DNA from 3 places in the Mesorhizobium sp. M0960 genome. Region 1 is predicted to be linked to each of the others. Evidence: predicted binding sites of a transcription regulator. Region 1 holds the regulator's gene; each other region holds the start of a gene.

Evidence for each region. The regulator PhoB, encoded in region 1, activates phosphate uptake and scavenging genes when phosphate is short. The targets are predictions, from matches to a motif close to TGTCATNNANCTGTCAT.
Region 2: ugpB (sn-glycerol-3-phosphate ABC transporter substrate-binding protein UgpB) is a predicted target of PhoB. The motif match lies at 1,285-1,301, and genes of this name have one in related genera.
Region 3: NKH63_RS25690 (ceramide glucosyltransferase) is a predicted target of PhoB. The motif match lies at 1,544-1,560, and genes of this name have one in related genera.

The regions. Positions count from the first base shown of each region.
Region 1 covers NZ_JAMYNN010000002.1:242,530-245,806, forward strand. The annotation lists gene xylF (D-xylose ABC transporter substrate-binding protein) at 1-223, opposite strand, end outside; gene NKH63_RS06175 (ROK family protein) at 510-1,754, shown strand; gene phoB (phosphate regulon transcriptional regulator PhoB) at 1,764-2,453, opposite strand; gene phoU (phosphate signaling complex protein PhoU) at 2,470-3,177, opposite strand; gene pstB (phosphate ABC transporter ATP-binding protein PstB) at 3,210-3,277, opposite strand, start outside.
Region 2 covers NZ_JAMYNN010000002.1:49,021-52,297, forward strand. The annotation lists gene ugpB (sn-glycerol-3-phosphate ABC transporter substrate-binding protein UgpB) at 1-1,222, opposite strand, end outside; gene NKH63_RS05215 (bifunctional diguanylate cyclase/phosphodiesterase) at 1,516-3,277, shown strand, end outside.
Region 3 covers NZ_JAMYNN010000019.1:21,657-24,933, forward strand. The annotation lists gene NKH63_RS25680 (Hsp33 family molecular chaperone) at 1-968, shown strand, start outside; gene apaG (Co2+/Mg2+ efflux facilitator ApaG/CorD) at 1,045-1,437, opposite strand; gene NKH63_RS25690 (ceramide glucosyltransferase) at 1,665-2,819, shown strand; gene NKH63_RS25695 (O-succinylhomoserine sulfhydrylase) at 2,854-3,277, opposite strand, start outside.

The DNA of each region.
Region 1 (3,277 bases):
CGTCGGTGAGCTGCTTGCCCGGATTGGACTGTGCGTCGGCGGAGATATACTTGTCGCCGGCAGCCTCGATGGCCGCCTTCATTGCGGCTTCGTCGGTCTTCCAGCGCTCTTCCTGGAAGTTCGACCAGGAAACGCCGATGACCTTGTCCTTAGCCTGCGCCACCGACGCAAGCGCCAGCGTCATGGCGACACCCGCCAGAATGGCGGTCGTGAATTTCTTCATCATATCCTCCCTGCGCCGCGTACGGCGTGACCAATTGGCCCCAAAGGCCAGCTTAGAGGCGCTAATTTTTTCGAGCCTCGAAAAAATACTGGCCCGATCTCCCGCTGCTGTCAACATCGATTCTGATGGATTTTGATGTTGCTGCGACTTTTTTCGAGCTTCGGAATAAACGATGACAGCGCCCCCTGCATCTGACACTATTTGCCTCATCCGACACTATTTGTCGGCATTACCGACGGCTTCCGGTTCATGAGCGGCCGCGGCAAACCGGGAGGAAAGCAAAACGATGTCGGTCGGAATCCGCCATGACGATTTGCGCCGGCGCAACCGGGCGATGGTGATCTCGGCCGTGCGCCGGGCCGGCCAGCCATCGCGTACGGAGATCGCCGCAACCACCGGCCTCAGCCATTCGACCATATCGGCGATCTCCTCCGACCTGATACGGGAAGGCATCCTCGCCGAGAGCAAGGCAAGCGAACCCGTTTCGTTGAAACGCGGTCGTCCGCAGGTCGGCCTCGCCCTCAATCCGGAAGCGGCGGCGGTGCTGACCGTGGTGTTGTCGCTGAATTTCCTGTCGGCCGCCATCATCGACTATGCGGGGCAGGTGGTCGCCGAGGAACAGCGCCGGCTGGACACGCTGACCATGCCGCGCGACGAACTGATCCGCGAATGCATGGCCATCGTCCGGCGCCGGCTGGACGATCCAGATCTTGACGTCCGCAGTGTCGCCCGCATCGCCCTGGCGATTCAGGGAATTACCGACTCCCCTGCACGCGCCATGCTGTGGTCGCCGATCACGCCCCAGACGGACATCGCCTTTGCCGACATGCTGGAAGATGAATTCGGCATCGCGGCCACGGTGGAGAACGACTGCAATATGATGGCGGTGGCTTTGCGCTGGCGCGATCCGGATCGCTATCGCGACGACTTCATCGCCATCCTGCTTTCGCACGGCATCGGCATGGGGCTGGTGTTGAAGGGCGAGCTGTTCACCGGCACGCATTCCTCGGGCGGCGAGTTTGGCCACATGATCCATCGTCCGGGCGGCGCGCTCTGCCGTTGCGGGCGGCGCGGCTGCATCGAGGCCTATGCCGGCAATTACGCCATCTGGCGCAACGCCACGCAGATGAGCGAAGACAGCCAACCGGTCGCCGACGTCAGCGACGCCGACATGCGCGCGCTGGTGGTTCGGGCGCGCGAGAAGGACGGGCCGGAACGCGAAGCCTACCGCAAGGCCGGCGAAGCGCTGGGTTTCGGTCTCGGCTCGCTGTTCGCGCTGATCGATCCGGCACCGGTCGCAATGGTCGGCGCCAGTGCCGCCGCCTTTGATCTGATCGAGCCGGCCTTGCGGAAGGCCATCGCCCAGACCGCCGGCGGCCAGCATTCGGGCTCGATCTCCTTCGATACCGAGCCGAACGAATTGCCGCTGATCCGCGAAGGCTGTGCAATGCGGGCGTTAAGCTTCGTCGACCAGCAGATTTTCGCGCCGGGCGCGCAAATGAGGCCCGGCGTCAGAAAGAACGTAGCCTGACTGGGCGGGTCAATCTTCCCTGATCGCGTAGCCGGCACCGCGGATGGTGCGGATGACATCAGGCATGCGGCCGTTGTTGACGGCTTTGCGCAGCCGCCCGACATGCACGTCGACGGTGCGTTCGTCGATATAGATCGTCTCGCCCCAGACATTATCGAGTAACTGGCTGCGCGAGAAGACGCGGCCCGGATGCCGCATCATGAATTCGAGCAACCGGAATTCGGTCGGCCCGAGCCGGATCTCGGTCTTCTTGCGATACACCCTGTGCGATTCGCGATCGAGCACGATGTCGCCGACCTTCAGCACGCTGGACAGCACTTCCGGCTTGGCGCGGCGCAGCAGCGCCTTGACCCTGGCCATGAATTCCGGTGTCGAAAACGGTTTGACCAGATAGTCGTCGGCGCCGGTCGAAAGACCGCGTACCCGGTCGCTCTCCTCGCCGCGCGCGGTCAGCATGATGATCGGCAGCCGTTCGGTTTCGGGGCGCACCCGCAACCGGCGGCAGAGCTCGATGCCGGAAACCGCTGGTATCATCCAGTCGAGCACCAGAAGATCGGGCACATTCTCCTGCAAACGGATCTCGGCTTCGTCGCCGCGTGTCACCACCTCGACCTGGTAGCCTTCGGATTCGAGATTGTAGCGGAGCAGCACACCCAACGGCTCCTCGTCCTCCACCACCATTATGCGTGGTGCGATCATCGGCTGGGCACCCCCATCATGTCGCCGGTGCGGACATTGTCGTTTCGTCTTGCTTCGGACGATTGACCGGCAATTGCTCGCCGGTCAGCACATAATACGCATTTTCGGCGATGTTGGTGACATGGTCGCCGATCCGCTCCAGATTCTTGGCGCAGAACAGCAGATGCGTGCAAGCGGTGATGTTGCGCGGGTCTTCCATCATGTAGGTCAACAGTTCGCGGAACACCGACGTATATTTGACGTCGATGCGCTCGTCGGCGGCGCGTAGCTTGGCCAACGCGGCCGCATCGCCTGCAGCATACTCCTCGATGACGCCCTGCACCTGGATGAGCACCAGCTGCGCCATCGCATCGATGGAATGCGATAGGTCGCGCGGTGTGACGCTAAGGCCGACCGCACTCACACGCTTGGCGATATTCTTGGCAAGGTCGCCGATGCGTTCGAGATCGCCGGCCATGCGGATCGCCCCGACGACATGGCGCAGATCGTGGGCCATCGGCTGGCGCTTGGCGATCAGGGTGATGGCGCGGTCGTCCAGTTCGCGTTGACGCGCATCCATGATGGCATCGTCGGAAACGACGCGTTGCGCCAGCACGTTGTCAGAATTCAACAGGGCCTTGGTCGCCCCGCCGACCATCGAACCGGCGAGGTCGGCCATGTCGCGGATCAGCTTGCTGATCTGCTCGAGATCCTCGTCGAAAGAAGCGACTGTGTGTTCGCCCATGGTCCTGTCCTCATATGCGTGATCGGAACGGCTCAGCCGAAGCGGCCGGTGATGTAATCCTGCGTGCGCTTCTCGCGGGGCGACGTGAAGATCTTCTCGG
Region 2 (3,277 bases), 190 kb from region 1:
TCTTCTCCAACTCCTCATTCTGGATATCACGCACCTGCGGCAGATTCGGCAGGCGCACGCCCTTCGAGTTGTCGGTCGGCGCCTTGCCCGTCATCTGCAGGATGGGTGTCTCGCGGCCGGGGTTTTTGTCATAGAAGCCTGATTTCTTGGTCGCCTCATACGCGGCGAGCGTCACAGGCAGGTATCCCGACTTCTGGTGCAGATATTTCTGCACATCGGTCTTGGACAGATAGGCAAAGAAGGCGGCAACACCCTTATATTCCTCGTCCGACTTGTTGCCGAACACCCACAGGCTGGCACCGCCCGGCGTGGTGTTCTGTGGTGCGCCCTTGGCGTCGCTATCGTAAGGAAGCTGGCCGATGCCATAGTTCATGCCGGACTTGACGATATCGCCGAGGCCGCCCGACGATTCGGTGAAGATGCCGCATTCGCCAGCGAGGAATATCTGCTTGGCTTCGGAGGTGCGACCGCCATACTTGAACGTGCCGTCCTTGGCCAGGTCCGCGAGCGCCTGGAAGTGGTTGACGAAAATTGGCGCATTGATCTTGAGTTCGACATCGCCGCCGGCCAGGCCGTTCTGCTGAGTGGCCCAAGGCACGTCATTCCACGCCGCGAAATTCTCCAGATGGATCCAGGTCAGCCAGGTCGAGGTATAGCCGCAAGGGGCGGCGCCGCTCGTCTTGATCTTCCTGGCAGCTTCCCACACCTCGTTCCAGGTCTTGGGCGGGCTGTTCACGTCGAGGCCTGCCTTCTGGAAAATGTCCTTGTTGTAGTAGAGGATCGGCGACGAGGAGTTGTAAGGGAACGACAGCATGGTGCCGTCCGGCTTCGAATAATAGCCGACGATGCCGGGCAGATACTGGCTCTTGTCAAAGGTCATCCCGGCACTGGTCAGCACATCGGCCGCCGGCTTGATCGCACCCTCGGCCGCCATCATCACGCCGGTGCCGACGTCGAACACCTGGAGGATATCGGGCGCCTGGCCGGCGCGGAAAGCGGCGATGCCGGCATTCAGCGTCTCCGGATAGGTGCCCTTGAACACCGGAACGAGCTCATAGTCGCTCTGGCTGGCGTTGAAATCCTTGGAGATCTTGGCGACGACCTCGGCGTTGGCGCCGGTCATGGCGTGCCACCAGCTGATCTGCGTGACGGCGAAGGCGGAGGTGGTGGAAAGCAGGGTCAAGGTGGCGGCAACACCGGCCGCGAAGCCGAAGAACTTCATGTTTCATCTCCCGTTTGTCATTGGCGAAAGGGGCACTCTCGCAAAGCCAATATGTGGCGCTGATGACAATCGGACAACGGTTTTGTTGCGGGTCAATGAACATCGCTTCCGGCTAAAGTGCGCTCGCTACCGAAAGCGTCGCCAGGAACTACATCACCGCCTTCTCGGCGGAGCGCATCGGTTTTCCCCCGAAAAGGCCCGCCTCATGGCCCGCGGGTTAACCATTCGTTAAAATCTCCAAGAGCTAATCAGTCACACCTCCCCTGTTATTTGGCAGACCGAGTGAACCCAGGATGCTGACGGTCTATAATTGTATTGTAAGTCAGCACGACCTGAGACTGGTCGCACTTGCCGCCCTCGTCTGCGGCATTTCTTGCTTCTCTGCAGTAAATCTCCTTAAGCACGTCGGCCGATCGACCAACCGAAACCGGCTTGTCTGGCTAATGATCGCCGCAACTTCGACCGGGTTCGGCATATGGGCGACGCATTTCATCGCCATGACTGCGTTTACGCCGGGAATACCAAACGCATACAATCCGGGATTATCCGCCTTTTCGCTTGCCGCCGCCGTCATCCTGACCGCGCTTGGGATGTGGGTTGCCACCTTGCGCCGCGGCATCGACCATTTCCTCGTCGGCGGTGCCATTCTCGGTGGTGCCATCGCGACGATGCACTACATCGGCATGGCGGCGTTCGAGGTCGAGGGCCGGATCGTATGGAACCTGCTCCTTGTCGCGATATCGCTTCTGGCCGGCGGGACGCTCGCGGCAATGGCGCTCCTTGTCGTCTTGCGCCGCCCGTCCGCGCTCGCAACACTTGGTGGCGCCGCGCTTTTGACGCTGGCGATTTGCAGCTTGCATTTCATCGCGATGGGCGCGGTGTCGATCATTCCGGATTCCTCGATTGAAATATCCGAACATTCCATCGAGCCCATTTCCCAGGCCTTTGCCGCAGCGGTCGCCAGCCTGGTAATCCTTGTGCTGTCAGGCGCCGCGCTGTGGATCGACCTGCGCTTTCGCCGGCAGAGGCTCGAGGCCGATCGCATGCACGATCTCGCCAATGCCGCGGTCGAAGGGCTGATCGTTTGCGATGGCACACGCATAGTCAGCGCCAATGACAGCATGGCGAAACTGACGGGCACGGCGACAGCCACCCTGAACACGATGCAACTCGGCGAGCTGTTCGATGGACAGAGCGCAGCCGATGTATCCGGCTTCGGCGAACAGGCACAAGAAACGAAATTGAGGGGCAGCGACGGCACGAGAATTCCTGTCGAGCTGATCGCCAGGAAGATCGCCTACTGCGGCAGGCCTCATACGGTGCTTGCCGTTCGCGACATCCGTGAGCGCAAGAAGGCGGAAGAAGAGATCCTCCGTCTCGCGCATTTCGATCCACTTACCGGGCTTGCCAATCGGCGGAGCTTTTCTTCCCGGCTCGAAGCAGAAATCGCTTCGATGGAGCGTGGCAGCAAGGATGGATATCTGGCGCTCCTGCTGCTTGACCTCGACCGATTCAAGCAAGTCAACGACCTCTACGGCCACAGCGCCGGTGACGCCATGCTGCAGAAGCTGGCGCACTGCATTTCCGGCATTCCGCGCCACGGACAGATGCTCGCGCGTCTCGGCGGCGACGAGTTTGCCGTCTTAGCTCCGAACCTCCCCGACCCCCTGGCCGCAGGCCGCATAGCCGAGGACTTGCTGGCGGCGATCCGGGAGGAAAACAGGGTTTCAGTCGGCTCCGGCCTTGTTTCGGCCAGCATCGGCATCGCCTTCTTTCCGCTGGATGCCGAAGATCAGGCCGGCCTGATCGGCCATGCCGACACGGCACTCCATCGCGCCAAGACCGAGGGCAGGGACACGTATCGTTTTTTCGAGATAGCCATGGGCACCGCGGCCCGCGACAAGCGCGTGATGGAGCATGAACTGCGCCAGGCGATCGCCCGCAAGGAGTTCCACCTCGTCTACCAGCCGCAGAAGGAAATCCGCAGCGGCAAGATGATCGGCTTCGAAGCCCTGGTCCGTTGGCAGCATCCGGAGCGGGGCGACATTTCCCCGG
Region 3 (3,277 bases), on a different contig from region 1:
GCGAGTTCGGCTACGCCGGCGACGACCATGTCGTGCCGTTTGAGGTCGGCCCGCTCGACGTGCGCGGCCGTACCGTCCAGCTCGGGCCGATGCTCGACGCTATTCTCAGCCGCCACGAGTATCCCGAGCCGGTGGCACGACTACTGGCCGAAGCCTGTGTGCTGACCGTCCTGCTCGGAACTTCGTTGAAGTTCGAGGGCAAGTTCATTCTGCAGACCCGCACCGACGGGCCGGTCGATATGCTGGTCGCGGATTTCTCCACGCCGCACGCGCTGCGCGCCTATGCCCGCTTCGATGCCGACCGGCTGGAGGCTTTGACGGCTGCCGGCGAGACGTCGCCGCAGACGCTGCTCGGCAGCGGCGTCCTGGCGCTGACAATCGACCAGGGCGCCCACACGCAACGCTACCAGGGCATCGTCCAGCTCGACGGCGTCACGCTGGAAGAAGCCGCACGCACCTATTTCCGCCAATCGGAGCAGATTCCGACCGACCTACGGCTTTCGGTGGCCAAGCTTCTGACGCCCGGCGTCGGCGGTGCCCGCGAGCAATGGCGCGCCGGTGGCCTGCTGGCACAATTCCTGCCGCAGTCGCCGGAACGCATGCGCGTACCCGACCTTCCCGGGGGCGACGGCGATCCGCGTGAGGAAATCCACGACCCGACCGACAATTCCTGGCAGGAACTGCTGGCGCTGCTTGGTACTATTGAACCGACCGAGCTGATCGATCCGACTATCGGCGCCGAGCGGCTGCTTTACCGGCTGTTCCACGAGCATGGTGTCCGCGTCTTCGGCGGCGTGCCGGTCGCCGACCAGTGCTCATGCTCGAGGGAGAAGATCCGCGGCATCCTCGAGGGTTTTTCCGCCGAGGAGATCAGAGACAGCACCGAGGATGGTAGCATTCACGTCGCCTGCGAATTCTGCTCGAAGCAATATGACTTCGACCCGGCGGAATTTGCAGCGGCTCAATAACGAGCGTCAGTGCGGCTGCCTTCGCAGAACTTGGGTTCCTCGCCCCGCAAGGCGGGAAGAGGAATCAAAGTGAACGTCAATTGACGGTGCGCCGCGTGCCTGGCAAATCGAGTGAGAAGGCGGGGATGGCGACGTCGAAGGTCTCGCCCCGCTTGTTGCGCATTGTGTAGTGCCCGACCATGATGCCGGACGGGGTCGAGAGCGGGCATCCAGACGTATACTGATAGCTGTCGCCGGGGTTGAGTCCGGGTTGCTCGCCGACGACCCCGGGGCCGCGCACTTCCTCGACCTTGCCGGTGCCGTCGGTAATGTGCCAGTAGCGCGACAGAAGCTGCACGAACTCGTCCGACCGATTGTCGATGGTCACCTGGTAGCCCCAGACATAGCGGTTTTGCGGCGGGTCGGAATGATCCTCCAGATAGAACGGCCTGACCTGCACTTCGATGTTGCGGGTGACGGCGCTGTACATGAACTGCTCCAAAGCAATGTAGACGGAACTTTCGACGCTCAGCGCAGTTTGATCAACGATGCGCGTCATCTCCTTGCCCGACTCAAGCGCAGGTGCCGAAAAACAATGTCATTTAAGTGACACATGACAATGATGGTGTGCAGGCTTGTGCCGGGCGACTCGGTGTTCTGTCGAATTGTTGAAAACGGCCGTCATGCGGCCAGCATTTCTGGAGTGACCAGATCTCGATGGAACCGACATTCGCAGCCGCCCTCTTTTCCATAGCTCTCCTTCTTTCAAATCTCGCCAGCATCCTGTTAGCTTCGCTGAAGCTGAAGCGAGCAGCTAGGATCGCATCGCCGGCCGCCACCGTGCCACCGGTATCGATCGTCGTCCCGGCGCGCGGCGTCGAGCCGTTTACCGAGGAGACGCTGGAGCGCGCCTTCTCACTCGACTGGCCGCGCTACGAACTCATCTTCTGCGTCGCCCATGCCGACGACCCCGTGGTCAAGTCGATCACCACTGCAATGGCGCGTTTTCCGGCTATACGCGCCCGGCTGCTCGTCGGCGACGACCGCATCAGCGGCAATCCGAAACTCAACAATTGCGTGAAGGGTTGGGAAGCGGCGCTTTATCGCTGGGTCATCCTTGCCGATTCCAACGTGCTTATGCCGAGCGATTATGTCCAGCAGCTGATGGCGGCATGGCGGCCCGACACCGGCCTCGTCTGCTCGACGCCGATCGGCTCGCGGCCTGAAGGGTTTTGGGGGGAGGTCGAATGCGCCTTTCTCAACACACTGCAGGCACGCTGGCAGTACGCTGGAGAGGCGCTCGGCCTTGGCTTCGCCCAGGGCAAGAGCATGTTGTGGAACAAGCCGATGCTTGACGCCAATGGCGGCATCCGCGCACTGGCCGCCGAGATCGCCGAGGACGCCGCCGCGACCAAGCTGGTCAACCGGCTCGGACTTCGCGTCAATCTTGTCGCTTCGCCCTTCGAACAGCCGCTCGGCCGGCGCACGCTTGGCGAGATCTGGTCTCGGCAGGCGCGTTGGGCGCGGCTGCGCCGCGTCACCTTCGCGCTGTTCTTCGCCCCCGAGATCCTGATCGGCGCGGCGCCGCCGCTGCTGCTTGCGCTGATCGCGGCGGCTGACGCCGGCGTCAGCCTGCCGGCAACCGCCATCGCCGTGCTGGTCGCGGCCTACCTGCCGGAATGTGCCTTGGCCTGGGTCAAAGGATGGCACCTGTCGCTGCGCACCATCCTGGCGATGATGGTTCGCGACTGCATGCTGCCGGCGATATGGGCGCGCGGCTGGCTGAGCGGCGCCGTCGACTGGCGCGGCAACGTTATGACCATCCAGACCAAGGCCGTCGCGGAGCTGGAAGAGACCCCGTCCGGCGCCTGATCGGCGCCCCCCGCTCACCTCTGTTCGGTCAGCCCTATCCGGCGGCTCTCAGCGCTTGCTCGATATCTTCGAGCAGATCGTCGGTATCTTCCAGGCCGACGGAAAGCCTGAGCGTGCCCGGCCCGATGCCGAGCTCGGCGCGGGCCTCATCGGTCAAGTTCTTGTGTGTGGTCGTCGCCGGATGGGTGATCAGGCTCTTGGCGTCGCCGAGATTGTTGGAAATCAGCACGATGTCGAGCGCGTTCTGGAAAGCAAAGGCCGCCTGCTTGCCGCCCTTCACATCCAGGCAGATCAGCGTTGAGCCGCCCGACATCTGCTTCTTGACCACGGCCGCTTGCGGGTGGTCGGCACGGCCGGGATAGATGACACGGGCGATTTGCGGGCGCTCGGCGAGGAAATCCGCTATGCGGCCGGCACTTTCCGTCTGCTGGCGGACGCGTAGCGGCAGCGTCTCCAGG